3 regions of the Aureimonas mangrovi genome follow, and region 3 is predicted to be linked to each of the others. Evidence: riboswitches for the same ligand, from Rfam matches in the RefSeq annotation. Region 3 holds a riboswitch; each other region holds the start of a gene.
The links. A riboswitch is a leader RNA that binds a small molecule or an ion and turns the genes downstream of it on or off. The one in region 3 is predicted to bind cobalamin.
Positions count from the first base shown of each region.

Region 1 (9,999 bases), 1.6 Mb from region 3:
GGCGAGGAACGCCATCGCCTCCGGCGTGGCCGTGACCTTATCCATGACGATGCTCCCAGACGAATGACCAGCGCGGCGGCGAACCGCCGCGCCAGCACTGGCTCAGAAGAAGCCGAGGGCGTTCGGCGAGTAGCTGACCAGCATGTTCTTGGTCTGCTGGTAATGGTCGAGCATCATCTTGTGCGTCTCGCGCCCGATGCCGCTCTGCTTGTAGCCGCCAAAGGCCGCATGCGCGGGATAGGCGTGGTAGCAGTTGGTCCAGACGCGCCCGGCCTGGATGGCGCGTCCGAAGCGGTAGGCGCGGGTGCCGTCCCGCGTCCAGATGCCCGAGCCGAGGCCGTAGAGCGTGTCGTTGGCGATCGACAGCGCATCGGCGTCGTCCTTGAACGTCGTCACCGAGACGACCGGCCCGAAGATCTCCTCCTGGAAGACGCGCATCTTGTTGTGGCCGGCGAAGATCGTCGGCTCGATGTAGAAGCCGTCGGCCAGCTCACCGTCGAGCCTGGCGCGCTGGCCGCCGGTCAGCACTTCTGCGCCCTCCTGCCGGCCGATGTCGAGATAGGAGAGGATCTTCTCCATCTGCTCGGTGGAGGCCTGCGCCCCGATCATCGTCGACGGGTCGAGCGGGTGGCCCTGCTTGATCGCCTTCACACGGGCGACCGCCTTTTCCATGAAGCGGTCGTAGATCGATTCATGGACCAGCGCCCGGCTCGGGCAGGTGCAGACCTCGCCCTGGTTGAGGGCGAACATCGCAAAGCCTTCGAGAGCCTTGTCGAAGAAGGCGTCGTCCTCGGCCATCACGTCGGCGAAGAAGATGTTCGGGCTCTTGCCGCCGAGCTCCAGCGTCACCGGGATGAGGTTCTCCGAGGCGTACTGCATGATCAGCCGCCCGGTCGTCGTCTCGCCGGTGAAGGCGATCTTGGCGATGCGTTTGGACTGGGCGAGCGGCTTGCCGGCCTCGAGGCCGAAGCCCTGCAAGATGTTCAGAACACCCGGCGGCAGGATGTCGGCGGCGAGCTCCGCGAAGACCATGATCGAGAGCGGCGTCTGTTCGGCGGGCTTGAGCACCACGCAGTTGCCGGCGGCGAGCGCCGGCGCGAGCTTCCACACCGCCATAAGAAGCGGGAAGTTCCACGGGATGATCTGACCGACGACGCCCAGCGGTTCGTGGAAGTGATAGGCGACCGTGTCTTCGTCGATCTGCGAGATCGAGCCTTCCTGCGCGCGCAGGCACCCGGCGAAATAGCGGAAGTGATCGACCGCGAGCGGCAGGTCGGCGTTGGTCGTCTCGCGGATCGGCTTGCCGTTGTCGAGCGTCTCCACCATCGCCAGGAGATCGAGGTTCTCCTCAATGCAGTCGGCGAGGCGGTTGAGCATCAGAGCGCGCTCGGCCGGCGCTGTCTTGCCCCACTTTTCACGCGCGGCATGCGCGGCGTCGAGGGCCTTCTCGACGTCCGCCGCCGAAGATCGGGCGACATGGCAAAGCGTCTTGCCCGTGACCGGGCTCGGATTGTCGAAATAGCGCCCGTCGACCGGGGCGACCCACTGGCCGCCGATGAAATTGTCGTAGCGCTCGCGGATCAGGACCTTCTCGGAAACCTGGTCGATCGCCTGCTGGTACATGATGTTCCTCCCAAACGCGGTTTCGAAAACATTTCCTCCAGCGCCCATCACCCGCGTTAATTGCGGCGATCGCGTGGCAAAATTCGGACCTTTTCGCACCTGTGCAGCGCTTGGGGCGTCCTCCTCCCGCTAGGGTCGATCCGGACCGGCGTCGACCGGGAACAGGAGCCAGGAGGCGTTGAGCTTTCAGCGGTGGATGACGAGATTGTTGATTCATTGCGCGAAGACGCAATGCTACGGGGCCGAGCGGTATGAAACCCGCAATCTGAACGAGGGGGTGGACGTGTACTCGAGCGACCATCTTCCGGGAACCTTGCTGCTGAGCAGCGAGCAGCAGGGATGGCGTTCCCTGTCGCTTCGACGATATCGCGAGCCGGCCTCGATCCCCGACCTCGAACTGCCACCGTCCGAAAATGCGGTCATCGTCCTCATCCGCAGTGGCTCCTGCCGGATCGAGAGCTTTTCAGCAGGGCGATGGCGCCGGGCGACTTATCGGCCGGGCGATATCGGGATGACGCCGCCGGGACAATCCTCCCGACTGCGATGGCAGGCCGATGAGGGCCACGAGACGCTGCAACTCCAGCTACCGGCGCGCATGATCCAGGCAGCTCTCCAGAGCCGCCATGACGGCCGCCCCGTGGCGTTTCCGAACCGGTTAATCGTGGAGGACGACGGTATCGGCGCCGTCATGACGGCTCTGGAGAGCGGGCTCGCGGAAGGCGCAGACGACCTTTACGCCGGATCGGCGGGGCATTGGCTTACGTCCCACATCCTTTTCCGGCATGGGGGTGCCTCGCCTCTTTCCGGATCGAGCCGCGAGGGTGAACGCGCCCTGCGCAGTGTCGACGAGTATATGCATGCTCATCTCGGCGAACCGGTCACGCTGGACGATCTCGCGGCCGTCGCGGGCTGCGGCACGTTCCAGCTCATCCGCATCGCCAAGCGCGTCTGGAACGAGACGCCGCTGCGCAGGATGACGCGCCTTCGATTGGAGCATGCTCGAGCCCTGCTCGAGCAGACAGCGTTCTCGATCATCTCCATTGCCCTGGAATGCGGTTATTCGAACCCCACGCATTTCACCGTGGCGTTCCGCCGGGCTTACGGAATTTCCCCGACACGCTATCGGCAAGAGCGCAGAGCCGAGCGTCGCGCAATCTCGCGATGATCGGCCGCAATCTCGCGAGCGACGCGCTTCTTTGGATCGCCTCTAATCGGATGAAGGCGTTCAACGCCGCCAGAGGCCGACCAAGGAAGCTCCCATGGATCGAACGAAGACCTGCGCAGCGCATCCGCCGCGCGCGCTAGAACTCAACCGTCGCGAACTGATGCTCGGCACGGCGTCGGCAGCGGCGGCCGGTAGCCTGCCGTCGACCGTCCATGCGCAGGGTTCATCGGCGCAGTCCGAGCTCGCCCATTTCACGGCGGACCTGACGACGCGGGTCAACGGGATCAGCCATACGGTCGAGATCGACACGCGCACCTCGGCCCTTGACCTTCTGCGAGAGGTTTTCGGCCTGACAGGCTCGAAGAAGGGGTGCGACCACGGGCAGTGTGGAGCCTGCACGATCCATCTCGACGGACGGCGTGTCGCCTCATGCCTCACACCCGCCGTCCAACTGCACCAGCGCTCTGTCACGACGATCGAGGGCATTGCCGAAGATGGCGGGCCTCTCCATCCGATGCAGCAGGCTTTCATCGATCATGATGCCCTGCAGTGCGGCTACTGCACACCAGGGCAGATCATGGCCGCGATCGCGTGCGTGAACGAAGGCAACGCGTCGTCAGCGGAGCGCATCCGCGAATACATGAGCGGCAATATCTGCCGCTGCGGCGCTTATGCCGGCATCGTTGCGGCTATTCAGCAGGCCGCTCCTGTGATGCAGGAGGGCTGAGGCATGCGGCCCTTCGCCTATTCCCGAGCCTCCTCCAGCGAGGATGCCGTTCGCCGCCTCGCGATGTCCGACGGCGCGAAGCTGATGGCCGGCGGCACCACGCTCTACGATCTGATGAAGATCGGGGCCGAGGCTCCGTCTTCCGTCATCGACATCAACGCCCTTCACGACCTCTCCTTCATCGAGGCGGACCGGGACAAAGGCCTGCGTCTCGGCGCACTCGCACGGATGAGTGACGTCGCCGCCGAGCCGGCGATCGTGGAGGGATATCCCGCCATTTCGCAGTCGCTCTGGCTCGCCGCCTCACAGCAGCTTCGCAACATGGCCAGTCTGGGCGGCAATCTTCTGCAGCGTACGCGCTGCGCCTATTTCCGCACCGGCGCACCCTATGCCTGCAACAAGCGCGAACCGGGAACCGGTTGCTCGGCGGTCGGAGGAATCGACCGAGGTCACGCCCTGTTCGGTGCAAGCCAGAACTGCAGTGCGGTCTATCCCGGCGACTTCGCGATCGCGCTCGTCGCCTTCGATGCTCAGCTCGACGTCCTGGGGCCGAATGGCAATCGCACGCTCCCCGTCGAGGGACTGTACCGCGACCCTGGCGGGACGCCGGAGCAGGATACAACCATCGCCGCGGACGAGATCATCACCGCTATCCGCGTTCCCGTGACGCCGTTCTCCCGGCGCTCGACCTACCTCAAGATCCGCGACCGTGCCTCCTACGCCTTCGCGCTCGTCTCGGCAGCAGTCGCCCTCGACCTGGAGGACGGGATCGTGCGTCAGGCGCGGATCGCCCTTGGAGGCGTCGCGACACGTCCCTGGCGCGCCCGCTCGGCGGAGGCCGCCCTGGTCGGCCGCCACCTCGATCGCCAGACCGCTCTCGATGCGGGTGGAATCGCGTTCGCCGATGCTCGCCCGGGCGAGCACAACGGTTTCAAGATCGAACTGGGGCGCCAGACGGTCGCCGACGCTCTAATGACTGCCGCCGAGAGGATCTGATCGATGGCCGATACCCGCTTCGCCTCCATCGCCCGCGTGGACTCCGACGAAAAGGTTCGCGGCCGCTCCATTTACGGCACCGATCGCGTACTGCCTCACATGGTTCATGCCGCGTTGGCGACGGCGCCGATCACCAGGGGAACGATCCGCTCGATCGCTTCCGAGCGAGCCCTCGCGATGCCCGGCGTGCGGCTCGTGATGACGCACGAGGATATCGACGTCGTCGAGCCGGCCGGCTTCCTCCTTTCTGGCCAGGGATACGCGTTCCAGAGCGTACAGCCGTTGACCTCGAACGAGGTCGTTCATCGCGGGCAACCGGTCGCGGTCGTCGTCGCCGATACGCTCGAAACGGCGTTGGAGGGCGCCAAGGCGCTGGAGATCGACTATGAAGAGGCGCCCTTCCAGCCGCTCCTCGGCGCAGCTTCCCCTGACGATATCGTCGCGCAGCAGGGGTCCCCTTTGCCCGAGGCGTTCGCCGACAAGATCGCCGGCGATGCGGACGCGGCGATCGAAGGTGCGCCGGTGCGCATCGATGCGACCTTCGAATTCCACGCACAGCACCAGAACCCGATGGAGCTGATCTCCACAGTGGCGCAGTGGCGCGGCGACCGGCTGATCGTCCACGAAGGCACGCAGAACGCGGGGGCCATCCGCTTCGGCCTGGCGCGGATGTTCGGCATCGACGCGGATCTGATCGAGATCATCTCGCCTCATGCCGGCGGCGGGTTCGGTCAGAAGAACTCGATGCAGGCTCAGACATTCCTCGCCGCCTTCGCGGCCCGGCGCCTCGGCCGCCCGGTGAAGCTCGCTCTAACGCGAGAGCAGACCTTCCACACCGCAAGTTTCAGGCCGGCGGCGCACCATCGCGTAGCGCTCGGCGCGACGCGCGAAGGGCAGATCGTCGGCGCCGTCCACGAGGTCGACCAGCAGACCTCCCGGCACGACTTCTTTCCCAGTTCCTCGACGGAGATCACGGCCAGGCTGCACGGCATCGCCAACTTCCGCGGCAGCGAACGCATGGTGCGGACCGACACGCAGACCCCGGGCTACATGCGCGCTCCCTTCGAGCATGGCGGCACCTTCGCCTTCGAAACCGCGATCGACGAACTGGCCTGCGAACTGGAGATCGACCCCGTCGCCCTGCGGCTCGCCAACGACGCCTCGCAGGATCCGTTGACCGGCCGCCCGTTCTCCTCGCGCTTCCTCGCCGAATGCCTGACCATCGGCGCAGAGCGTTTCGGCTGGGCCGGGCGTCCGATGAGGGCAGGATCGATGACGGCCGAGAATGGCGATCTGATCGGCTGGGGCGTCGCCTGCGGCGCCTACAAAGCCTCGACGGCACCGGCGGCCGCCACGATCGAGGCGCATGCCGACGGACGCGTTCGCGTCAACGTCACGGGCCACGAGATGGGTCAGGGCCTTCGCACCGTAATCGCGAACCTCGTCGCCCGGCGCCTGAGGGCCGACGCCTCGCGCGTCGAACTCGTGCTCGGAAACACGCGGGGCGTTCCTCAGCACCTGACTGCGGGATCATGGGGCACGGCGACGGCAGTTCCGGCGGTCGAGGCCGCCGCGGACGCCCTTCTGGAGCAGTTGATCGACGCGGTGCCGGATGCCGGGCAATTGCCGATCGACGAAGTGCTGCGGCAGGCGGGGCTTGCAGAACTCTCCTCGCAGGCAAGGCACAAGGCGCCCGGCCAGCCTGATGCGGTCTATGAGCGCCTCGCGACCGGCCTGCCGGCAGCGATGGGGCCGGCCTATCCGGAATTCGTCGGCATGAGCTACATCGCGCACTTCGTGGAGGTGCGGATCGAAGGCAGCACGCGAAGGGTGCGGGTCCCGCGCGTTGTCAGCGTTGCAGACTGCGGACGGGTGGTCAGCCCGGTGACGGCCGCGAGCCAGGTGCGCGGCGGTGTCGTCGGCGGCATCGGCGCAACGCTGATGGAGATCAGCGAGATCGACCCGCGCCACGGTGGCTTCCTGAACGCCGACCTCGCCGAATACGTCGTTCCAGTGAACGCCGACATCGGTGAGATCGAGGTCCATTTCGTCGACGAACCAGATCCGCTTCTGAACGCAACGGGAGCGAAGGGGCTCGGGGAGGTGGCCATGACAGGCGTCGGCGCCGCCCTTGCGAACGCCATCCACCACGCGACGGGCCGCCGGCACCGCAACCTGCCGATTCGCCTCGACCAGATGTGGTCTGCCCCTTGAACGGCTGGATCCTTCTTCAGGGTAGAACCATAGTTCGGGATGGACACGTTCAATGGGGGAGGGTCAGCACTCCCTGTCCGCCAAGGTAGGAGACGGGCAGGCGGTCGGTACGTACGCGTTTCCATATCTTCACGTCTTGACAGAGCTTCGGCCGCGGATGACTTATCCGCCCGATCCAGGTGCCGGGGGAGACCTCGGGTAAAAGGGAATCCGGTCAGGGCTCTTGCCTCACTCCGGAACTGCCCCCGCAACTGTAGGCGGAGAGCCTGCCCGAAACGCCACCGCCTCAGATGAGGTTGGGAAGGCCGGGTGAGGCGACGACCCGCAAGTCAGGAAACCTGCCTGGATCGATCACCTGTTCCGGCCGCGGGCGGCGTGTCGGGAGCGGCTCTTCCGCCAGGGTGACATCGCTGCTTCGCGGGTTGGCCCGTGAAGCGATGTTTTGTTGCACGGCCCCCGAAGGGCCGACCTGAAGGCATGTCACGATGACGACCGAACAGACGCCCCGCCGCCGCGCTCCGCACCGCGCCGACCATGTCGGCTCTCTTCTTCGGCCGAGCGAAGTGCGCGAACTGCGCGACGCCGGTATCTTCGACGAACGCCTGCGTCAGGCCGAGGATGAAGCGGTCGGCGAACTGGTTCGGTTACAGAAGGATGCGGGCCTGCGCGTCTTCACCGACGGCGAAGTGCGCCGGCAGTTCTGGCACTACGACTTCATGGGGATGCTCAACGGCCTCGACATGAAAGCCTCGACGCGGTCGCTGCCGTTCCAGACCGAACACAAGACGCCGCCGGTCGAGGCGCACCTGACCGGACCGCTCGACTTCCCCGCCGACCACCCGATGATCGAGCACTTCACCTTCCTGAAGGGTCTGGTCAAGCCGGAAGACGGCATCGCCAAGATTTCGATCCCCGGTCCGTCGGCCTGTCATTTTCGCATGGAAGCCGAGAACATCGAGTACGCTCCCTATCGCGACGACGAGGTCCTCTTCGCCGACATCGCCGAGACGTACAGGAAGGCGGTTCAGGCCTTCTACGACGCCGGCTGCCGCTACCTGCAGCTCGACGACATCTTCTTCGCCTATCTCGGCGACGAGAAGCAGCGCGAGCAGCGCCGCGCCCGCGGGCAGGATCCCGACAAGCTGATCGAGCGCTACGCCTGGATGCTCGAGGAGGCGATCAAGGACCGTCCCGCAGACCTCGTGGTCGGCATGCACATGTGCCGCGGCAACTTCCGCTCCTCGCACGTCGCCGAAGGCGGCTACGACGCGGCGGCCGATGCGATCTTCAACCACACGTCGGTCGACGTCTACTTCATGGAGTACGACACGGAGCGCGCCGGCGGGCTGGAGCCCCTCAGGCTCCTGCCGAAGGGCGACAAGCGGGTCATGGCGGGCTTCATCACCACCAAGACCGGCGAGCTGGAGAGCATGGACTGGCTGCGCTCCAAGTTCGAAGAGGCGTCGCGCTACGTCGACATGGACCAGCTCGGCATCGCGCCGCAGTGCGGCTTCGCATCCACCGAGCATGGCAATGCCATCACCGAGGATGAGGAACGCCGCAAGCTGGAACTCGTGGTGAAGACGGCGGAGGCGATCTAGGGCGAGAACTGATCCGCTTCGACCGCCTGTCCCTGTCTCTCATCCAAGGAACGTCCCGATGAAGAACCTCAAGCGCGTCGTCCTCGCCGCAGCGCTCCTGGTCGTCGCTCCCGCCTCGGCCGAAACGCTGAAGCTCGCTCATTTCGTCGCGCCGACTCACACGTTGACCGAAGCCATCGTCACGCCGTTGACCGAGGGCATCGCGCCGTCGGGCCTGGTGATCGAAACTTATCCGGCGGGAAAGCTCGGTGCCGGTCCTGCCGACCAGTATGTCCGGGTCGTGCAGGGCGTCGCCGATATCGTCTGGGGCCTGCCGGGCTACACCTCCTCGCAGTTTCCGCTCGCCATGCTGACCGAACTGCCGGGCGCGCAGCCCGACGGAATGACCGGCGCCGATTTCCTCTGGAACGGCTACGACGCGGGGCTTCTGGAGCGGGAGTTTCCGCGAACCGAGCCACTGGCGCTGTGGACCGCCGAGCCCGCGGTCCTTATTCTGCGCGACCACGAAGTTCGCGAGCCGCAGGATCTGCGCGGCCTGAAGATCCGGGTTTCCTCCTCAATCACAGGCGAGATCGTGCAGGCGCTCGGGGCGATCCCGGTTCAGATGGCGGCCACCGACGTCTACAACGCGATGCAGACCGGCCTCGTCGATGGCGTCATCACCGGCTCTTCGGCGATCTCGGATTTTCGCTTCGACGAGGTTCTGTCGCACGTCACGCTCGGTATCCCGCTCGGCAACCAGTCCTTTTACGTCGTCGCCAATGCGGCGCGTGTCGGGAGCCTGCCGGACAGCGAGCGTGAAGCTCTTCGTGCGGCGAGCGGACGCGAGCTCTCGCGTCATGCCGAAGCGGCCTGGAACGCCAAGGGTGAGAGCGCCATCGCGGCGCTTCGCGAACGCGATCAGGGGATCGTCACCGAACTGACCCCCGACGAGATGTCCGCCTTTGAGGCGATTCTCCTGCCTCTCACGCAGGAGAAGGTTGCCGAACTCGGGGCTGAAGAGGCCTTCGCCACCATGCGGGGCGGGCAGTGAACACAAGCCTCGTTGAGCGCGGCATCGACGCGCTCGCCCGGTTCTGCGCGCGCCTTGCCGGTGCGGTACTCCTCGGCGTCACTGCCATGCTGCTTGCCGACGTCGCCGGCCGGTTCTTCGGCCACCCGCTTTTCGGCGCGCAGGACGTGGCGGAGATGTCGATGGTGATCATCACCTTCGGTGTCGTCGCGCTCCTCGACAGGCGCGGCGATCAGATCCGCGTTGATCTCTTCGGTCCGGTCATGTCGGCGCGGTTCCGGCGCGTGGTGGATCGCCTGTCCTCGCTTCTCGCCGCTGTCATCTGGCTGACCCTCGCCTGGACGCAGGTGGATGCGGCGGAGCTTTCGAGTCTTCTGTCGCTCTCCACCAACATCCTCGGCATCCCGCGCGCGCCGTTCGAATATGCACTGGCCGCCTTTGCCGCCACCGCCGGCGTCAGCGCGCTGGCGAGCGCTTTCCTGCCGTGCAGGAGCCAGCCTCATGCCTGAGACGCTCGCCGGCCTCCTCGGCATCTTCGCGCTTCTCGCCCTGATTCTTCTTCGCGTGCCGGTGGCGTTCGCCATGTTCGCGATCGGGTTCGTCGGCATCACGGCGCTGTCGGGCGTGAATGCCGCCCTGGCGCTTCTAGCTTCGGAGTCGT
Region 1 is NZ_CP059692.1:804,918-814,916, forward strand. Features, by position in the region: gene H1343_RS03760 (DUF779 domain-containing protein) at 1-45, opposite strand, end outside; gene adh (aldehyde dehydrogenase) at 103-1,623, opposite strand; gene H1343_RS03770 (helix-turn-helix domain-containing protein) at 1,937-2,788, shown strand; gene H1343_RS03775 ((2Fe-2S)-binding protein) at 2,883-3,515, shown strand; gene H1343_RS03780 (FAD binding domain-containing protein) at 3,519-4,511, shown strand; gene H1343_RS03785 (xanthine dehydrogenase family protein molybdopterin-binding subunit) at 4,515-6,725, shown strand; cobalamin riboswitch at 6,886-7,085, shown strand; gene H1343_RS03790 (5-methyltetrahydropteroyltriglutamate--homocysteine S-methyltransferase) at 7,211-8,326, shown strand; gene H1343_RS03795 (TRAP transporter substrate-binding protein) at 8,385-9,359, shown strand; gene H1343_RS03800 (TRAP transporter small permease) at 9,356-9,847, shown strand; gene H1343_RS03805 (TRAP transporter large permease) at 9,840-9,999, shown strand, end outside.
Region 1: linked by a shared signal. The riboswitch ahead of H1343_RS03790 (5-methyltetrahydropteroyltriglutamate--homocysteine S-methyltransferase) and the one ahead of H1343_RS12920 (TonB-dependent receptor plug domain-containing protein) in region 3 are both predicted to bind cobalamin.

Region 2 (9,999 bases), 1.2 Mb from region 3:
CGGCGCCTTCGCGCCGCTGGCGAGCTTCGCGCTCTTCCACATGGTCACGGTGTTTCCTCTCTCCTACGTCTTCCTCTACACGGACGACCAGCCCTCGAACTTTCTCGTCATCGAGGGGGTCGCGGCGGTGGTCGGCCTCGGAGCCGTGGTCCTGTCGGGTGTCCTCGCAGACAGGATCGGGCGGCGCTGGCTGCTCGGCGCCTCGGCCGTCGCCATCGCGATCTTCAGCGTCTTCGCGCCGCTGCTGCTGGCTGCCGGCACGGTCGGCGAGACGGTCTACATGGTCCTCGGGTTCACGCTTCTGGGCATTTCCTTCGGCCAGTCCTCGGGCGTCGTCGCGGCCAACTTCACGCGCCAGCACCGCTACACCGGCTCGGCGCTGACCTCCGATCTCGCCTGGCTCTTCGGCGCGGGCTTCGCGCCGCTGGTGGCGCTGGTCCTTACAGAGCAGCTCGGCGTCATCTCCTCGGGCGGCTATCTTCTGTCGGGCGCCATCTGCACGCTGATCGCGTTGCGCCTCAACCGGCGCCTGGCCGCCAGCAACTGATCGAACGGGTCGGGGGCCACCGCGCTCCCGACCACCTCCGATCTCCCGCCTTCTGACCGCCCATTGGGAGCGCGACGATTTCCGTCAGCGACAACACCAACCGGAAGAACCTTTTTCTCCTCGTCCAGCTCCGCTGGATCGCGGTCGCGGGCCAGGTTGCGACGATCCTCTTCGTCCATGCCTGGCTCGGCATCGAGTTGCCGCTTTTCGAGATGGGCGCGATCGTCGTCCTTCTTCTCGGGCTCAATGTCGCAACGCTCCTGCGCCACAGTCGTCGCACCAGCGTCTCGGACACCGAGCTCTTCTGCGAACTCCTCTTCGACGTCGCCGCTCTTACCGGCCAGCTCTATTTCAGCGGCGGCGCGTGGAACCCCTTCGTCTCGCTCTACCTCCTGCAGGTGATCCTCGGGGCCGTCCTGTTCGGGCCGCGCATCGTGTGGTCGCTGGTGGGCATCACCGCCCTGTGCTTCGCTGGCCTCACAGCCTTCCACCGGCCGATGCCGCTGCCGCGCGGCGGGCGGCCTGCCTTCCTGGACCTGCACGTGCAGGGCATGTTCATCTGCTTCCTTCTCGTGGCGGTGCTTCTCGTCTTCTTCGTCGCGCGGATCAGCGGCAATCTCGCCGCGCGCGATGCCGGCCTTGCCGAACTGCGCCGCCGTGCGGTGGAGGAGGACCACATCGTGCGCATGGGCCTTCTGGCCTCGGGCGCGGCGCATGAACTTGGCACTCCGCTCGCCACGCTCTCAGTGATCCTGAGCGACTGGCGCAAGATGCCGGCACTGCGCGCCGACGCCGACATGTCGGCCGAGATGGACGAGATGCAGGGCCAGCTCGACCGTTGCAAGGCGATCGTCTCGGGCATCCTCGTCTCGGCCGGCGAGGCGCGCGGCGAGGGCACGGTCCACACGACGCAACGCCGCTTCTTCGACGAGATCGCGGCGGAATGGCGCGAGGCGCGAGGCGCGAGCGGCCTCGTCTACGAGAACCGCTTCGCGCAGGACATCGCCATTGTCTCGGATCTGACGCTCAAGCAGGTCGTCTTCAACCTTCTCGACAACGCGCTGGAAGCCTCGGCCGAGAGGATCGCCCTCACCGTCGAACAGCTCGGCGAAGACCTCGCCGTGCGCATCACGGATGATGGCCCCGGCTTCGCGCCGGACGTTCTGGCGCGGATCGGGCGCCCCTACGTCTCGACCAAGGAGCGGCCCGGCGCCGGCCTCGGCCTGTTCCTCACGATGAACGTCGTGCGCAAGCTCGGCGGGCAGGTCGAGGCACGCAACAGCGAAGAGCACGGCAGGCACGGCGGCGCGAGCGTCACCATCCGCCTGCCGCTCGCCTCCATCGAGGAGAACACCCCATGAGTGAGGATGTCCTTCTGATCGTCGAGGACGATCTGGCTCTGGCCAGGGCGCTCAGCCGCTCCTTCGAGCGGCGCGGCTACGAGGTCCATCACTGCGCCGACTACGAGGCGATGGAAACGCTCCTGCAGCGCGTCTCGCCCGGCTATGCCGTGGTCGATCTCAAGCTCGTCGGCCGCTCCGGGCTCGATTGCGTAAAAACGCTGAGCGAGCACGATCCGGACATGCGCATCGTGGTTCTGACGGGCTTCGCCTCGATCGCGACGGCGGTGGAAGCGGTGAAGCTCGGCGCCCGGCACTACCTGCCCAAGCCTGCCAACACCGACGACATCGAGAAGGCCTTCGAGCGCGTCGAAGGCGACGCCAGTGTGCCGCTCGACGGACGACCGACGTCGCTCAAGAACCTCGAATGGGAACGCATTCACCAGACGCTGGTGGATTCCGAGTTCAACATTTCGGAAACCGCGCGACGGCTCGGCATGCATCGGCGCACGCTTGCCCGCAAGCTCGAGAAGCGACGCCTCACCTAACAGACATAGCGATATAAGGATGTCTTTATATCGCTCTTGACGTTCTTTCGGAATGCGGCGATGGTGCTCGCGTCATGGTTCTTCCGTCGCGCCTCCCGTGTGGCGTGAAGCTAAGAGGGAAGCCGGTGCGCCCTCCCCGCTAAGGGAAGGCAAGGCCGGCGCTGCCCCCGCAACTGTAAGCGGCGAGCCCGTTCTCCATCAGGCCACTGGGTTCGCCCGGGAAGGCGGAGCATGGGCGGCGACCCGCGAGCCAGGAGACCTGCCGTGACGCAGTAACGTCCACGGGCGGGGTGTCCCGGTGAGGCGCATCGACGTCCCGCCCGAAGCGGGCGGCCGTCACCCATGCGCTCGCTGACCCATGCCCCCGATTGATTGGGGTCGAAGTCATGAATGCAACCGTATCCTTCGCAACGCTCGGCGTGCCGCGCATCGGGCGCCGGCGCGAGCTGAAGAAGGCGCTGGAATCCTATTGGTCCGGCCAGTCGTCAGCAGACGATCTGGAGAAAACCGCCCGCGAGATCCGTGCCGCCAACTGGCGCGAGCAGGCGGCCCTTGGCGTCACGCGCATCCCGTCGAACGATTTCTCGCTCTACGACCATGTGCTCGACACCTGCGCGATGGTCGGCGCGGTGCCGCCGCGCTACGGCTGGAGGGGCGGCAGGGTGTCGCTCGACACCTATTTCGCGATGGCGCGCGGCAGCGAGAGCCGCGGCGATGCCGGCTGCGGCCATCCGGGCCACGGGCACGGGCACGGCGAGGGCGTCGGCGCTCTCGAAATGACCAAGTGGTTCGACACCAACTACCACTTCATGGTGCCCGAGCTTTCCGACGACCAGCGCTTCGCGCTGTCCTCGACGAAGCCGGTCGACCATTTCGAGGAGGCCAAGGCCCTCGGCATCCACACGCGCCCGGCGCTGCTCGGCCCCGTCACCTTCCTGAAGCTCGCCAAGACCGACGATGCGGGCTTCGACCCGCTGGCGCTTTTGCCCGGCCTTCTCGCCGTCTACGAGGACGTCCTGCGCCGGCTGGCGGCCGCGGGCGCGGACTGGGTGCAGATCGACGAGCCGGCACTCGCCCTCGATCTCCTGCCGAACGAGCGCGACGCGCTCCGCTTCGCCTATGATCGCCTCGTCGGCGCCGCCCCGGGCCTGAAGATCATGCTCGCCACCTATTTCGGCCCGCTCGGCGACAATCTCGGCACCGCCGCCTCCCTGCCCGTCGCGGGCCTGCATGTCGATCTCGTGCGCGGGGCGGACGAGCTGCCGCACGTGCTGGCCGCCGCGCGATCCGACGCTGTGCTGTCGCTCGGCGTCATCGACGGGCGCAACGTCTGGCGCGCCGATCTGGGCGCGATCCTCGATCGTATCGAACCGGTCGTCACCGCGCGCGGTGCCGGCCTTGTCGAGATCGCGCCGTCCTGTTCGCTCCTGCACGTGCCGATTGATCTCGATCTGGAGGACGCGCTCGACGTCGACGTGAAGGGCTGGCTCGCCTTCGCTGTCCAGAAGATCGGCGAGCTCTCGGTCCTGTCGCGCGCGCTGGGCGAAGGCCGCGAGAGCGTCGCCGAAGAGCTCGGCGCAGCACAGGCCGCCATCGAGGCGCGCCGGGCCTCGCCGCGCGTCAATGATACGGGCGTGCGCGCGCGCATCGCCGGGCTCGACGCTTCGGCCGCCCGGCGCAAGGGAGCCTTTGCCGAGCGCCGCAAGGCGCAGGCAGGTCGCCTTTCGCTGCCGGCTTTCCCGACCACCACGATCGGCTCCTTCCCGCAGACCTCGGAGGTGCGCAAGGCCCGCTCGGCCAACGCCAAGGGAGCGCTGAGCAGCGCCGACTACGAGGCCTTCCTGCGAGAGGAGACGGAACGGGCCGTGCGCTGGCAGGAGGAGATCGGGCTCGACGTCCTCGTCCACGGCGAGTTCGAGCGCAACGACATGGTGCAGTATTTCGGCGAGCAGCTGTCCGGCTTCGTCTTCACCAAACACGCCTGGGTGCAGAGCTACGGCTCGCGCTACGTGCGCCCGCCGATCGTCTTCGGCGACGTCTCACGCCCCGAGCCAATGACCGTCGCCTGGTGGCGTTATGCGCAAAGCCTCACGACGAAGCCGATGAAGGGCATGCTCACCGGCCCGGTGACGATCCTCAACTGGTCTTTCGTGCGCGACGACCAGCCGCGGGCCGAGACCTGCCGGCAGATCGCGCTCGCCATCCGCGACGAGGTCGCCGACCTCGAGGCGGCGGGCGCGGCGATGATCCAGATCGACGAGGCGGCGCTTCGCGAGGGCCTGCCGCTGCGCCGGCGCGACTGGGCGGCCTATCTCGACTGGGCCGTGGAATGCTTCCGTCTCTGTTCGTCGGGCGTTGCCGACGAAACGCAGATCCACACCCACATGTGCTACTCGGAGTTCAACGACATCATCGAGGCGATCGGCGCGATGGACGCCGACGTCATCTCCATCGAGACCTCGCGCTCGCGCATGGAGCTTCTCGGGGCGTTCGAGACCTACAAGTACCCGAACGAGATCGGCCCCGGCGTCTACGACATCCACTCGCCACGCGTTCCGGCGACCCAGGAGATGACCGATCTCCTGAAGCTCGCGCTCGCCCGCCTTTCGGCCGGCCAGATCTGGGTGAATCCGGATTGCGGCCTGAAGACGCGCAAGTGGGACGAGGTGCGCCCTGCCCTCGTCAACATGGTGGCGGCGGCGAAGGAACTGCGCGCCTCCGCCTGAGGTTCACAAGTGAGCGCCCGGCGGCAGTCCGCCGGGCGCCCCTCATGCTTCGAGGCCATCGAGCCATCGTGCCAGCATCGCGGCGCCGGCGCTCTCCAGCCCGGCGCCGTAGCGCGCTGCATCCACTCTCAGCGCCACCGGATCGATCCCGGAGGTCGCGAGCTCGGATGCATGGCCGAGGAGCCAGTGCTCGAAACGCGCCGCCACGGCCTCGGGATGGAACTGCAGCCCAAGGACGTTGCGTCCGCGCGAAAACGCCTGGTTGCGGCAGATCGGTGTCGAGGCCAGCCTTTCGCAGCCCTCGGGCAGATCGAACGTGTCGCCGTGCCAGTGCAGCACCGGAACGCCCTCCAGCGCGGCGATGGGATGGCGCGTCCCGGCCTCGGTCAGCTCCAGCGCCGACCAGCCGATCTCCTTGGCCGGCCCCGGATAGACGCGCGAGCCGAGCGCGGCGGCCATGAGCTGCGCGCCGAGGCAGATGCCGAGCGTCGGCCGACCCGCCTCGAGGCGCGCCTTCAGAAGCGTGCGCTCGGCCGTCACCACCGGATAGGCCGCGTCGTCATAGACGCCGATCGGCCCGCCGAGCACCACGAGAAGATCCGGACCGAGCGGGTCGAGCGAGGCCGGGTCGCGTTCGGCGACGTCGACATATTCGATGCCGTAGCCAGCCGCGCGCAAGGGCGCCTCGAAACTGCCGAGGTCCTCGAAGCCGACATGGCGAAGGGCCTGCACGCTGCGTGCCGTCATAGAATGCTCTCCATCGTCGAAGCCGTTCTCCCGCCCGCCCGCGCGATCAGGATGTGTTCGAGGTCTTTCAGCGCGGCCGCCGCCGTCGCGAGCGGCTCGGTGCCCGCCCCGATCGCCAAGGTCTCGCCCATCGCGTCCGTCACGATGCGGATCGCCTTGTTCTTGCCGCTCACGAGCGCGAACGGATCGTCAGCCCGATAGGTGCGAATGCCGACCTCGGCGCGCATCGCGTCACCCTCGCACACGAGGCTGCCGACGAGGCGGGGCGCCACCCCGTCGCGCGCCCAGCCCTCGAGGTCGGCACGGGTCACGCCTTCGATGCCGGTCACGGTCACGTCGTCCAACGCGATATCGAGGCCGAGCCCGAAATTGGCGAGGATCAGGAGCTTGGCCGCCGTGTCCCACCCCTGCGTGTCGTTGCGCGGGTCGGCCTCGGCGAAGCCCTTGGCCTGCGCCTCGCGCAGCGCCTCGGCGAAATCGAGCCCGCGCTGCGTCATCGCGTCGAGAAGGAAGTTGGTCGTGGCGTTGAGGATGCCTTCGACCTTCAGCACCGTGCAGCCGAGAAGACTGTGCTGCACGAGGTCTATCGTCGGAAGCGCAGCGGCCGCCGCGCCGCTCATCTTCAGGAGCGCGCCGGAGCGTCTCGCGAGTTCGCGCAAGGGCCGGCCGCTATGGACGAGAGCGCCCTTCGAGATCGCGATGGTATCGCGCCCCTCGGAAAGCGCCGCCGTCAGATAGGCAAGGCCCGGCCCGCCCGTGCGGATGTCCGTCGGCCCGGCCTCGATCAGGATGTCCGCTCCGCTTGTCGCGACGAAGTCCGGCCCGGTGAGGCCGTCCTCCAGCGCGTCGAGGCGGTCGGCCTCGAGCCCGTCGGCATCGAACAGCCCGGCGCGCGAACCGCAGACGGCCACGAGCCGTACATCGGCGCCATGGACGGCGCGATAGCGCTCGCGTCGCTCTAGAAGCAGCTTCGCCGTCGCGCGCCCGACACCGCCGAACCCCGCGACGGCCACCTTCACATCCTGCATCCGCTCGTCCCCTCTTCGCCTCTTACGGCTGCATGACGACTCGGCCGAAGGGCTTGCCCCGCTCGGCGTGCTCATGCGCCTTCGCCGCCTCGGCCAGCGCGAAGCGACGGTCGATCGGCACGTGCAAGGTTCCGGCCGCAACGTCCGCCAGCATCCTGTCCACTGTCGCCGCAACCTGCGGATAGCCGAACTGCGTGCCCATGTAGACCCCGAGCAGCGTCTGGTTCGCCTCCATTGCGGGCCACAGATCCGGATTCAGCGCGCCGCCGCCGGCATTGCCGACGAAGACGAGCCGACCTTCCGGCACGAGCGCCTTGAGCGAGACCGGGAGCGTCGTGCCGACGGGGTCGACCACAAGATCGGCGCCACGGCCCTCGGTCAACTCGCGGACGGCCTCGGCGATATCGTCGCTGCGATGATCGAGAACATGGTCGGCGCCGAGTTCACGAAGCCTTTCCAAGCGGTCTGCGCCGCTGGAGACGGCGATGACGCGACCGCCGCCCGCCTTGGCAAGCTGGATCGTGGCGAGCCCCACGCCGCCGGCCGCCGCCTGTACCAGGACGGTCTCCCCGGCCTTCAGCGCGCCGCGCGCGAAGAGGCAGTGGTGGGCGGTGCCGAAGGAAATCGGCAACGCGGCGGCATCCGCCATGTCGAGGCCCTCCGGCACGAGCCATGTCTGGTGGGCCGGCACGGCGCGCAGGCTGGCATGCGAGCCGGCGAGCGCGAAGCTCGTCACCCGCTCGCCGACCTTTCTCGTCGTAACGCCGGCGCCGGTAGCGACGACCGTGCCGGCAGCCGCGTAACCGACGATATGGCCTGGACCGGGCGGCGGCGCGATGCGCCGATGGATGAGGTCGCCGCCCTCGATCGAGATCGCCTCGACGGCGATCAGCACCTCGCCTTCACCGGGCCGGGCGTCCGGCACATCGGCATATCGCAGGACGTCCGGGCCGCCGTTCCGGTCGTAGATCGCCGCTTTCATGTCGTTCTCCGAGAGTGAGCGAACACTGAAGTCGCCCCCATGTCGTGACGGAGCGCGCTTTCGTCCACCTTGGGCCGCAACTCAGGCCAAGACGGCGCGATCCGCAGTCTGCGCGAGCGACCAGCCCGGATACTCGTTCGGCAGGGCGCTCACAGCGTCGAGCCGTGCCATGTCTTCCTCGTCGAGCGCGATCTCGATGGCCCTGAGGTTCGCCTGAAGCTGCTCCACGCGCTTGGCCCCCACGAGGACGGTCGAGACGACGGGCTGCTTCAGGAGCCAGGCGATCGCGATCTGCGCCGGCTGGCTGTCGTGCTTGTCGGCCACCGCCCGCAGCACCTCGATCAGCGGCTCGCCGCGCACCCGGTCGATCGGCGGGAAGTCCAGATCGGTCTGCCGGCCGCCCGCACCGTCGCCGCCATCCGAATACTTGCCGGTGAGGTAGCCGCCCGCGAGCGGGCTCCACACCATGAGGCCGACGCCCTCCGAGGACAGGAGCGGCGCGATCTCCCGCTCGAGCTCGCGCCCGACCAGCGTGTAGTAGGCCTGCAGCGAGGTGATCGGCGCGAGGTTGCGCGCGCGTGTGATGCCGATCGCCTTCATGATCTGCCAGGCGGCCCAGTTCGACAGCCCGACATAGTTCACGTCGCCGGCCCTCACGAGCGTGTCCAGCGCCTCCAGCGTCTCCTCGATCGGGGTGGCGGGGTCGAAGGCGTGGATCTGGTAGAGGTCGATATGATCGAGCCCGAGGCGCTTCAAGCTGGCTCGTGCCTCCGCGAGAATGTGCCCACGCGAGCCACCGCGCCGGTTCGGCCCCTCGCCCATCGCCGATGCCGCCTTGGTGGCGACCACGACGTCGTCACGTGCCACGCCGAGGTTCTTCAGCGATTGTCCGAGGATTTCCTCGCTGCGGCCATGCGCGTAGATATTGGCCGTGTCGAAGAGGTTGATGCCGGCATCGAGCGCGGCCTTGACCAGGGCGTCGGCCTCCTCCTGGCCAAGCCTGCCGACCTGTCCCCAGATGCCGTCCGTTCCGCCGAAGGTCATGGCGCCGAAGCTGATCTCCGACACGATCAGGCCGGAGTTTCCAAATTTGCGCATACGCATGATGTCTCACCTCAATTGTTCAAAGCTGTTGTCGCGAAGGGTATGGTCAGGCGAGGTTTCGCTGCCGCTCGCCCGTCGCCGCCGCGTGCTCGACAGCAGCGACGAGGCGGCTGTTATGAAGCGCGTGGGCAAAACCCGGCGTCTCGTGGGTTCCGGCCGCCATGTCCCGAGCGAGGGAGGCGTAGACCTCGCCGACATTGATCGCGGCGCCGGCCCAGAAGTCGGCCGCCGTCGGCCCGACGCCCGAGGCGATAGGCGCGTCCGGTGCGTCGAAGCCGACGCTCGCGCTCAAGACGAGGTCGCCAACCTGCACACCGGCGAGATGATGACCGGTGAGCTTCAGCCAGCCGGCCGAGCCGCGGATCTCGAAGGTGAAGTTCGCGTCCTCGGCAGGAACGCCCGCGAGCACCTGTACGGAGACGGGCGCCCCGCTGCGGGTCTTGGCGACGAGATCGACGTGGTCGGCGATCTCGCGGTCCGACAGCCCGCCGGTGTCCACGATCTCGACCTGCGGCCACAAAAGCTCGGTGCGCGCGTCGACTTCGGTGATATCGCCGAGCACCGCCTCGATGACGTCCAGGACGTGGCCGGTGGTGATGGTCAGGAAGCTCGCGCCGGACGCGGCCTTGTTGAAGTAGTCGTAGGAGGCCGGCGACTGCGGACCGTAGCCGAAGGTCGTGGCGCCGACGCGCGCCGACATCGGCCGGCCGATCGCACCCGACGCGACCAGCTCGGCCGCGCGCCGCACCGAGGGATTGTGCCGACCCTGCAGGCCGATCGCCGTGTGCAGCGAACCGGCGGCCGCCGCCATCTCCTCGGTCTCGGCGATGCTCGCCCCAAGCGGGGATTCCGAGTAGACCGCCTTGCCGGCCGCAAGCGCCGCCATCACCAGATCGCGGTGGGCAGGCACCTTCACCGCAACGGTGACGAGGTCGATCGCCTCGTCGCGGATCATCTCGTAGGGGTCCGCGAACCAG
Region 2 is NZ_CP059692.1:357,313-367,311, reverse strand. Features, by position in the region: gene H1343_RS01690 (MFS transporter) at 1-547, shown strand, start outside; gene H1343_RS01685 (ATP-binding protein) at 745-1,908, shown strand; gene H1343_RS01680 (response regulator transcription factor) at 1,905-2,435, shown strand; cobalamin riboswitch at 2,494-2,716, shown strand; gene metE (5-methyltetrahydropteroyltriglutamate--homocysteine S-methyltransferase) at 2,822-5,161, shown strand; gene H1343_RS01670 (glutamine amidotransferase) at 5,204-5,908, opposite strand; gene H1343_RS01665 (homoserine dehydrogenase) at 5,905-6,936, opposite strand; gene H1343_RS01660 (quinone oxidoreductase family protein) at 6,959-7,918, opposite strand; gene H1343_RS01655 (aldo/keto reductase) at 8,000-9,022, opposite strand; gene H1343_RS01650 (Gfo/Idh/MocA family protein) at 9,069-9,999, opposite strand, start outside.
Region 2: linked by a shared signal. The riboswitch ahead of metE (5-methyltetrahydropteroyltriglutamate--homocysteine S-methyltransferase) and the one ahead of H1343_RS12920 (TonB-dependent receptor plug domain-containing protein) in region 3 are both predicted to bind cobalamin.

Region 3 (9,999 bases):
GATGCCGGCCTTCTTCTCTTCGCTCGAGATCTGGGCGTCGAGTTCGCTCGCCATGCGCTCGAACTCGCCCATCATCATCTGGAGTTGGTCGACCTGGCGGCGCTTCTCGCCCGTCTTGAACTTCATCAGCCTGACAAGACTGTCTCGCTTGCTCATCGAAGAAGCCCCTTCTGCGGCCTTGGCTTTGCGCACGAGGTTCGCCTCCAGCGCTGCGGCTTCGGGCAAGGCTCGGCGGCTAAACGCTTAACCGTCTGTTTACGTGCAACGTTAATCCTAGGGTCGACGACTTAAGGCCGGGTAAATCGCTTCGGGACAAAGCGCGCCATCTCCTTCGCAGAAGGGGTTTGCGTGCCCGAAGGATCGGTCGGGTGGCCGGAGATGCCGGGGATTTCGCAGCCGTGACACGCTGCCCGTCCCGCTGACGGAATGGTTACGGAAGGCTTCGTTAACCATTCAATGTCACGATCATCGACGGCTGAGAGACGAACTGTGATCGGCGGCGCGCGAGGGCGCGGGCGGATCGACGGAGAGGGAAACTGGATGCGCGTTCTTTTGATCGAAGATGACAGCGCGATCGCGCAGAGCATCGAACTGATGCTCAAATCCGAGAGCTTCAACGTCTACACGACCGACCTCGGCGAAGAGGGCGTCGACCTCGGCAAGCTCTACGACTACGACATCATCCTGCTTGACCTGAACCTTCCGGACATGTCGGGCTACGAGGTGCTGCGCACGCTGCGCCTTTCCAAGGTGAAGACGCCGATCCTCATCCTCTCCGGCATGGCCGGCATCGAGGACAAGGTACGGGGCCTCGGCTTCGGCGCCGACGACTACATGACCAAGCCCTTCCACAAGGACGAGTTGGTGGCGCGCATCCACGCCATCGTGCGCCGCTCCAAGGGCCACGCCCAGTCGGTCATCAACACGGGCGACCTGACGGTGAATCTCGATGCCAAGACCGTCGAGGTCAACGGCCAGCGCGTCCACCTCACCGGCAAGGAATACGCCATGCTGGAGCTGCTTTCGCTCCGCAAGGGCACGACGCTCACCAAGGAAATGTTCCTCAACCACCTCTATGGCGGCATGGACGAGCCCGAGCTGAAGATCATCGACGTCTTCATCTGCAAGCTGCGCAAGAAGCTGTCGACCGCGACCGAGGGCAAGAACTACATCGAGACCGTCTGGGGTCGCGGTTACGTGCTGCGCGAGCCCGAGGAAGGCACCCGCGCCGCCTGACGCGAGGCGCATCCAGAAGATCCGAAGGGCCCGCCTCGCGCGGGCCTTTCTCGTTTCAGGCCAGCTCGCGGGTCTTGGCTTCTTCGGCGGGCGCGTAGGCGCGCAGCCAGCCCGTCAGGCTCTCGCGGTCGAAGGGACGGTAGATGAAGCCGAGCGCGCCCGCGCGCTTGGCGCGCGTCATAAGCCCGAGATTGGCTTCCACCAGGGATGCCAGAACGATCGCGCGCGACGCGCCGGGCTCCTGGCGCACGCGCCGCACCGCATCGTCCACCGACGCATCCGGAAGCGTTGCCGACACGACGACGATATCCACTGTGCCGGCTTCGGCGATCATGCCGATCGCCTGCTCCAGCGTGTCGGCGACCAGCGCGTTGTAGCCCGACAGGGTCAGGATGCGGCTCGCGACCTTGCGCACCACCGCGAACTCGTCGATGACGAGGCAGGTCTGCATGGTTCGGCCCTCCACCGGCACGGAGCCCCAAGCGGGCCCGATCGAACGATGCGGCGACGTTACGGCACCGAGTTTTGCGATCGGGTTGCCGACCATGGCAAAGAAAGCATGAAACGCGGGCCTTCGCCCGCGCCCGTGCCGGCCCCTCAGGCAGCCGTCGCAGGCCCTTCCGGCGCGCTTGCGGTCTCTACGGTGAACACCGCCTGCCCCTCGCTCTGGTCGAGCGTCACCGTCAGCCCCGCCTCGTTGGCGAGAAGCAGCGTGTAGTAGGGCTGCACGCCATGCGCGTCGATCGGCTCTTCCTGCGGCTCGCCGGCGAGGAGCTGGCGAAATTTCGCCGGAACGCGCAGCGGGCTGCCTATCGCCGTGAGGACGACGCGCACGCGCGGCTCGAGGCTTTCGATCTCGACCCTTACCTCCTTGCCACGCGGGACGGAGGCGTTTGCGATGACGACGAGGTTGAGAACGAGCTTGGCGATGTTCTTTGGCACATAGGCGCGCTCGCCCGTCCAGGAGAAGTCGGCCCGCTCGAAGGACATGAAGCCCTCGGCCACGCTCTTGGCGTCGCCCGTGTCGATCTGCGCCGTGCTAGAGCCGGAAGAGCCGTAGGCAATGCGCGCGAATTGCAGCTTGGCGACCGCGCTCTTGGTGGACGAGCGTACCAGCGCCATCGACTCCTCGTCGCCCGGCATCTCGTCAAGGAGCTCGAGACCGCTCTGGACCGCGCCGACCGGCGAGATGATGTCGTGGCACAGGCGGCTGGCGAGAAGCGCGGCCAGCTCGGGCGCGGACAGGGTCGGCAGGTTGATCATCTCGGCTCCATTGTCGAGGGCGCCGGCGAGGCCGGCCTGTCTTTCGGGCCGCCAGCGCAAGGCATGTCCGCCGAGCGCTCCGCGCCGCGAATCGCTTCCGCGACACCGCCTTTCACGGCCCGCCGGGACAATGAGTCGGGCGGCCAGCGGCGTCAACCGCGCATCGAAAGGCGTTTTCCGCCCCCGGCGAAAGACACCGATTCAAGCCGCGCCGTTAGGCAATTGAAAACCTTAACGTGTTCCAATCCCAGACTGTAACGGGCGAGCCACGCCCCGACGCGCGCTATCGGTCGCGCTCATCCGGATTCGAAGGAATGCGCCGATGATCCGAATCTTCAAGGCCTTCACCGCTCCCGTCCTCGCGCTGGCCGCGCTTCTCTCCATCGCCCTCGCCGCGCCCGCAAGCGCGCAGCAGAGCGGCTACACGATGGACGAGATCGTGCAGGAGGGGCACAACTTCTTCGGGTCGACAGCAGGCGGCCTCGCCTCCGTCGTCGAGAACGCCTTCCAGCGCTTCGGTCTTCCGAACGGCTACATCCTCGGCGAGGAGGGCGGCGGCGCCTTCATCGGCGGCCTGCGCTACGGCGAGGGCACGCTCTTCACCAAGAACGCCGGCGAACACCGCCTGTTCTGGCAGGGCCCCTCCGTCGGGCTCGACGCCGGCGCGGACGGCGCGCGCATGATGATGCTGATCTACAATCTGCCGTCCGTGCAGGGCGTCTACGGCCGCTTCGGCGGCGTCACGGGCAACGCCTATCTCGTCGGCGGCCTCGGCATGACCGTGCTCCAGCGCGACAACGTCATCCTCGTGCCGATCAAGACCGGCGTCGGCGCCCGACTCGGGCTCAATCTCGGCTATCTGAAGATCACGCCCGCGCCGACCTGGAACCCCTTCTAGAGCGCCGTGCATCCTTTCGGGCGCACAAAGTCCCTCTAACCTGTTGAATCGACCCATCGGCTTTCGGGAACCGGATACGGTTCGCGGGCCGATGCTCAGAGACAGCGTCCCCCGCGAGAACGGCCGGCCGTGCGAAAGTGCGGTCGGCCGTCGCCCTTCACGCGGCACGCTTGCCAAGGCGCCGGACCGGCTCCACAATCGGAGCGAAGTGCGGTGTCCGGCCGTTTGTCATTGATCCGCTAGGTTCCGCATGATCGCCACAGGCCTCGTTTTCGCTCTCGGCGCTCTCGTCGCGACCCTCGTAGCGCTGCTGTTCGTGCCGATCCTGTGGCGCAACGCCCAGCGCCTCGCCCGCCGCGACATCGCCGCCACCATGCCCGCGACCATGAACGAGATCCGCGCCGAGGTGGACCGCGCGCGTGCGGAAGCGGCGGTCGCGATCCGCCGCAGCGAAATGGCCTCCAAGCGTGCCGCCGAGCGCGCTATCGCCGAGCGCGCTGAAGTCGGGCGGCAGGTGCGCGCCGTCGCCGACATGACGGTGGAGCGCGACCGGGCACTCGCCGAGAACGACAGCCTGCGCACCGACATTGTCGACCTCGAAGCCGTCATGCGGGAGATCGACGACGAACGCGCCCGCCTAGAGACGGAGAACGAACTTCTCCGCCGCAAGCTCGTCGAGGCCGAGACGCCGCCTCCCGAAGTAGAGACCGAAGAAGCCGATCAGCCGGCACCGGTCGCAGACGAGCGGCCGGAAATCGAGGAGGACGCGGAGGACGAAGCGGCCCATCGCCGCGTGAAGACGGCCACCGCCGCACTCTCGGCGATCCTCGCGCAGCGCGCTGCGGCACCGAAGGCCACGGGCGAGCCCACGACGACGCAGGCGGCCGCCGACGCGGAAAGGTCGGACGCCCCGCCCGCCGCCGCACCCGCGGCGGTGGCAGTGGCGAACGCGCCTTCCCCACCGGCCGGGCCGATCTCGCTGCCCGAGGCCGAGCGCGCAAAGGTAAACGAGTTGCGCGCCCTGTCGGTGCCGACGCGCCGCCCGGCCGATCCCGCCGAGCGCGCCGCCGAGAACGCCAAGGTGCTGGAAGCCGTGTCAGCCATCGCCGCGCGGGTGATCCATGATGGCGCCGAAGCGGGCAATGCGGAGGGCAGGCCCGCCGACGGCGCCAGACCGACACTTGCCGAACGCGCCGCCGCGCTCGGCACCGCCGAGCCGCAGGAAGCGACCGTCAGTCCTGCTCCGAACGGCAAGCGTAGGCGTGGTGGAGCGCGATCGCGCCGGCCGTCGCCACGTTGAGGCTGTCGAGGCCAGGCGCCATCGCGATGCGCAGCGTGCGCAGCCGCGCCATCACCGTATCCGGCAGGCCCGGCCCTTCGGCGCCGAGGAACAGCGCCACCGGCCCCTGCGGGCGCCAGAGGTCGAGCCGCCCTTCCCCCCGAGGCGAGAGCGCCACGCAGTCGAAGCCAGCCGATTGCAGGAGATCCGCCGTCGCCTCGACGCTGCCGAGGCGCGCGAAGGGCGTCGTCAACGCGCTGCCCACCGAGACGCGGATCGCCTTGCGGTAAAGCGGGTCGCACGCGGTCTCGTCGAGGAACACCGCGCGCGCACCGAAGGCAGAGGCCGCCCGGAAGATCGCGCCCATATTGTCGTGATTGGCGATGCCGGCCGCCACGACCACCAGCGCGCCGGCTCGGGCAAGGCTCGCCGGATCGGGCTCGGGAGCATCCGGCCGTCGCTCCGCATGGGCCATCACGCCGCGATGGACTGGAAACCCCGCGATGGCGTCGAAGACTTCGCGTTCGGCAACGTAGACGGGCGTCGCTCGGTCGAGGCGCGCGAGCCTGGGAAGAAGACCCTCCAGCCGGTTTCGCAGGAGGAGGAGCGCCGTGGGGCGGAAGCGCTCGGAGCGCAGCAGTTCGTCCAGCACGACCGAACCCTCGGCGATAAAGCCACCGCGCCGCACGAGATCGCGCTCGCGGATATCGCGGAACGGTTCGATGCGCTGGTCGCGCGCGTCGGCGATATGCTGGATGAGAAGATCCGCCTGTTCCATCCGGGCGCCTCTACAGCATAGGCGCCGCGCACGGTACTTCGATCTACGCTCGCGGCTCTTCGAGAGTGGCGCGTCTGCAACCCTTGCAGCCCCGCGTGAGCAGACACGCCTGCGCGCCGTTGACGCGCCGGACCCCACACCGCAAGACCTTGAGGGACGGTTCCCCTCGGGGATCAAAAGGGAATGCGGTGCGATCGGAAACTCGATCAATGCCGCAGCTGTCCCCGCAACTGTGAGCGGCGAGTCCATCGTCAACAGCCACTGGGCTTTCGGGTCCCGGGAAGGCGACGAAACGGACGGCGACCCGCGAGCCAGGAGACCTGCCGTCAGCCGTGGTCACACGCGAGCGCGCCGGGCGGGGTGTCCAGGCGGGGATCGATCCGCATGGCCTCCGGGCGTGCGGGACGAAGCCGGGTTTCGCGGTGACGTGCCACACACGCGTGACCCGAGGCCCGACCTTGCCGAAGCTTTCCCTCCGCCGCAGCGCCAGTCGCCCTGCCCTCCTCGCCCTTTCCCTGAGCGCATCCGCCGCGCTGCCCAGCCTCGCGTCGGCCCAGGAGGCCGCGCCCTTCAGCCTCCAGCTCGACGAGGTCGTCGTGTCGGCGAACCTCGTTCCGACCCCCCTCACGAAGGTCGGCAGCGCCGTCACCGCTGTCGAGGGCGAGGAGTTGGAGCATCGCCAGACGCGTCTCGTCTCCGACGTGCTGCGCGAGATTCCGGGCGTCGCCGTCAATCGCGCCGGGCCCGTCGGCCAGTTCACGCAGGTGCGCATTCGCGGCTCGGAGAGCAACCAGACGCTCGTTCTCATCGATGGCATCCGCGTCAACGACCCGTCCGCCGATTCGGAATTCGACTTCGCCCATCTCCTCGCTCAGGAAGTGGAGCGCGTCGAGGTGCTGCGCGGACCGCAGAGCGCGCTCTACGGATCCGACGCGATCGGCGGCGTCATCAACATCGTCACCCGTCGCGGTTCGGGCGCGCCCACCGTGCGCATCCGTGCCGAGGGCGGCTCCTTCGGCACGGCGATGGGCCAAGCCTCCGTCAGCGCCGGCGACGAGACATACGACTTCATCGCCAGCGGGGCCGGCTACCGCACCGACGGCATCTCGATCGCCAGCGAGGCGCGCGGCAACTCGGAGCGCGACGGCTACGAGAACGCCACGGGCTTTGCCAAGCTGAACCTTCGCCCGAGCGAAATCTTCGAGCTGTCGCTCGTCGGCCGCTATGTGGACTACAAAGCCGACGGCGACGACTTCTTCGGCGGCATCGGCGCGGTCGATGCCGACATCGAGACCGACGGCAAGCAGTTCTTCGGGCGCGCCGAGGGCAAGCTCTCGCTCCTCGACGGACGCTGGGACCACATCTTCGGCCTCGGCTACACGCGCAACGAGCGCGACACGACCACCGAGACGACACCCTACGGCTTCACCGGCGAGACGCGGCGCGTCGACTACCAGACGAACTTCTCCTTCGACACGCCGGCCCTGTTCGACACGACCCACATCTCCACTTTCGCGATCCAGCACGAGGAGAACTCGGCCGTCAGCGAGAACGCCTTCTCCTCCTTCGACCGCACGATCGACACGACGGGTTTCGTCGGGCAGCATCAGGTGACCTTCGCTGACCGGCTGTCGCTGACGGGCAGCCTGCGCCATGACGACAACGACATCTTCGAGGACGCCGACACCTACCGCCTGACGGGCGCCTATTCCTTCCTCGAGACGGGCACCAAGCTGCGCGCCTCTTTCGGCACGGGCGTCAAGAACCCGACGCTCTACGAACTTTACGGCTACTCGGAGGACTACCGGGGCAACCCGGACCTTCAGCCGGAAGAAGCGCGCGGCTGGGACGTGGGCATCGACCAGACTCTCTGGGACGGGCTGGCCTTCATCGAGGCCACCTATTTCGACCAGCGCATCGAGAACCTGATCACCGGCTCGGGCCAGACCTCGATCAACCTGCCGGGCGAATCGAAGATCGACGGCGTGGAACTCGGCCTGACGCTTCAGCTCCTCGACGGCCTGACCGCGCGCGCGGCCTACACCCGCACCAACGGGGAGGACGCCGACGGCGACGAACTCGTCCGCCGCCCGCGCGATATCGCCAGCCTGAACCTCGATTACCGCTTCGGCGAGGAAGAGCGCGCCGGCGTCAATCTCGGCATCATCTACAACGGCTCCCAGAAGGACCTCTTCTTCGACGAGTTCTTCGCCAGCCAGGTTGTCGAACTCGACAGCTACGTGCTGGTGAACGTCGCCGGCTCCTACAGGCTGACCGACAATGCGGAAATCTACGGGCGCGTCGAGAACCTCTTCGACGAGGGCTACGAGGAAGTCTTCACCTACGGAACGCCGGGGCGGGCCGCCTATGCGGGCCTCAACCTGACCTTCTGACGCGCATGCGGCAGCGTCTCCTCCCCCTCCTTTTCGCGCTTTCCGCCTTCGGGCCGGCAACCGCATGGGGAGAGGAGGCGCTGCCGCGCGTCGCATCGCTCAATCTGTGCGCGGACGAGCTCGTCCTGCGTCTCGCGGACCGCGCGCAGATCGCTTCCGTGACATCGCTTGCGCGCGACGGGCAGCTCTCGAACGTCTCGGCTCTTGCAGCGGAGGTTCCGATCAATGACGGGGCCGCAGAGGAGATCGCCCTCCAGGCGCCGGACCTCGTTCTCACCGGCGCCTTCACCACGCAGGGCGCGAGCGGCTTCCTGCGCCGTATCGGCACCCCGATCCTCGAACTCTCCATGCCGCAGACGCTGGACGGAACCTACGATCAGATCATCGAGATTGCCACCGCGCTCGGCCAGCGCGAGCGCGGTGCGGCGATTATTGGGAACATGCACGCGACGCTCGACACGTCGGCCGCCACAGGCGAGCGCCCCCGCGCGCTCGTCCTCGAACCCAACGGCTTCACGGTCGGCCCCGGCTCGCTGAGCGACGAACTTCTCGCCCGCGCGGGCCTTTCCAACGCCGCAACGGAGCTCGGCATCGCGGCATACGGGCACGTGCCGCTGGAAACTATCGTCCTCTCGGCGCCGGACATTCTCGTCGTCGATGCCGACGACGACGCCCCCTCGCTCGCGACGGAGATCCTGCGCCATCCAGCGCTGGCCCGCCTCGAAGGGCGCACGCAGATCGTGGCGGTGCCCTCTCGCCTGTGGACATGCCCCGGCCCCGGCCTCGTCGAAGCCGTCCAAAGGTTGCGTGATGGCGCGGCGCGCTGGCGCGATGCCAAGGGCGACGCCGGAGGCGGATCGTGATCGCGCGACCGGCTCTCGCGGGAACGCTCGCGGCTCTCTGCCTCCTCGCCTTCGGTGCATCACTCGCCCTCGGCTATGCGCCGCTCGACCTTCGGGCCGCCTTCTCCGACGCGCTGGCCGGCCGCCAGACGCTGCCCGCGCTCGTCCTCGTCGAACTCCGCCTGCCCCGCGCGCTGCTCGGGTTTCTCGTCGGCTTCTCGCTCGGCCTTGCGGGCGCGGCCATGCAGGGCCTCCTGCGCAATCCCCTCGCCGAACCCGGCATTGTCGGCATCTCCGGCATGGCGGCGCTGGGCGCCGTCCTCACCTTCTACACCGGGTTGGCGGGTGCCTTCGCGCTCGCTCTGCCGCTCGGCGGGATCGCAGGTGCCTTTGCCGCCACCGCGCTCCTCTTCGCCTTGGCCGGACGCACGGCCAGCACGACGACGCTCATTCTGGCCGGCGTTGCCGTCAATTCCTTCGCCGGTGCTATGACGGCGCTTGCGCTCAACCTCTCACCCAACCCCTATGCGGTGATGGAGATCGTGTTCTGGCTGATGGGCTCGCTCGCCGACCGCAGCCTCCTCCATGTCTGGCTGGCGCTACCGCTGATGCTCGTCGGCTGGGCCCTGATGCTGGCGAGCGGCCCGGCGCTCGACGCGCTGACGCTCGGCGAGGACACCGCGCGCAGCATGGGCGTGCGGCTCGCACGCCTGCGCCTTCAACTCGTTCTCGGGGCCGCGCTGGCCGTAGGCAGCGCCGTATCGGTGGCGGGTGCCATCGGCTTCGTCGGGCTCGTCGTGCCGCATCTCCTGCGCCCGCTCGTCGGCCATGGGCCAGGACGGCTCCTTCTCGTTTCGGGGCTTGGCGGCGCGCTCCTGACGCTCGGCGCCGATATCGCCGTGCGGCTCCTGCCCGTCACCCCGGAACTGAAGCTCGGCGTCGTCACCGCCATCGTCGGCGCGCCGTTCCTCTTCAGCCTGATCTGGCGCCTGCGGAGGGATGGCTGATGCGCCTCGCGGCGAAGAGCCTGCGATACGGCGCGGGTGGCACGACGATCGTCGACGGCGTCGACATCGCGGTCGAGCCCGGCCGCCTAACCGGCCTGATCGGGCCGAACGGCGCGGGCAAGACGACGCTCCTGCGGCTTCTTGCAGGGCTTCTCGAACCGCAGGCCGGTGAAATCCGTCTCGGCGACGAGGCCCGGACCGCCCCCCGCGCCCGCGCCCGGTCCCTCGCCTATCTGGCACAGGGCGGCGACGTCGCCTGGGCGATGAGCGTCGAGGCGCTGGTCGCGCTCGGGCGCCTGCCGC
Region 3 is NZ_CP059692.1:2,671,325-2,681,323, forward strand. Features, by position in the region: gene H1343_RS12885 (flagellar FliJ family protein) at 1-156, opposite strand, end outside; gene ctrA (response regulator transcription factor CtrA) at 541-1,236, shown strand; gene H1343_RS12895 (response regulator) at 1,292-1,687, opposite strand; gene chpT (histidine phosphotransferase ChpT) at 1,834-2,499, opposite strand; gene H1343_RS12905 (DUF1134 domain-containing protein) at 2,822-3,397, shown strand; gene H1343_RS12910 (hypothetical protein) at 3,648-4,697, shown strand; gene H1343_RS12915 (TrmH family RNA methyltransferase) at 4,630-5,454, opposite strand; cobalamin riboswitch at 5,595-5,796, shown strand; gene H1343_RS12920 (TonB-dependent receptor plug domain-containing protein) at 5,913-7,847, shown strand; gene H1343_RS12925 (ABC transporter substrate-binding protein) at 7,853-8,710, shown strand; gene H1343_RS12930 (FecCD family ABC transporter permease) at 8,707-9,696, shown strand; gene H1343_RS12935 (ABC transporter ATP-binding protein) at 9,696-9,999, shown strand, end outside.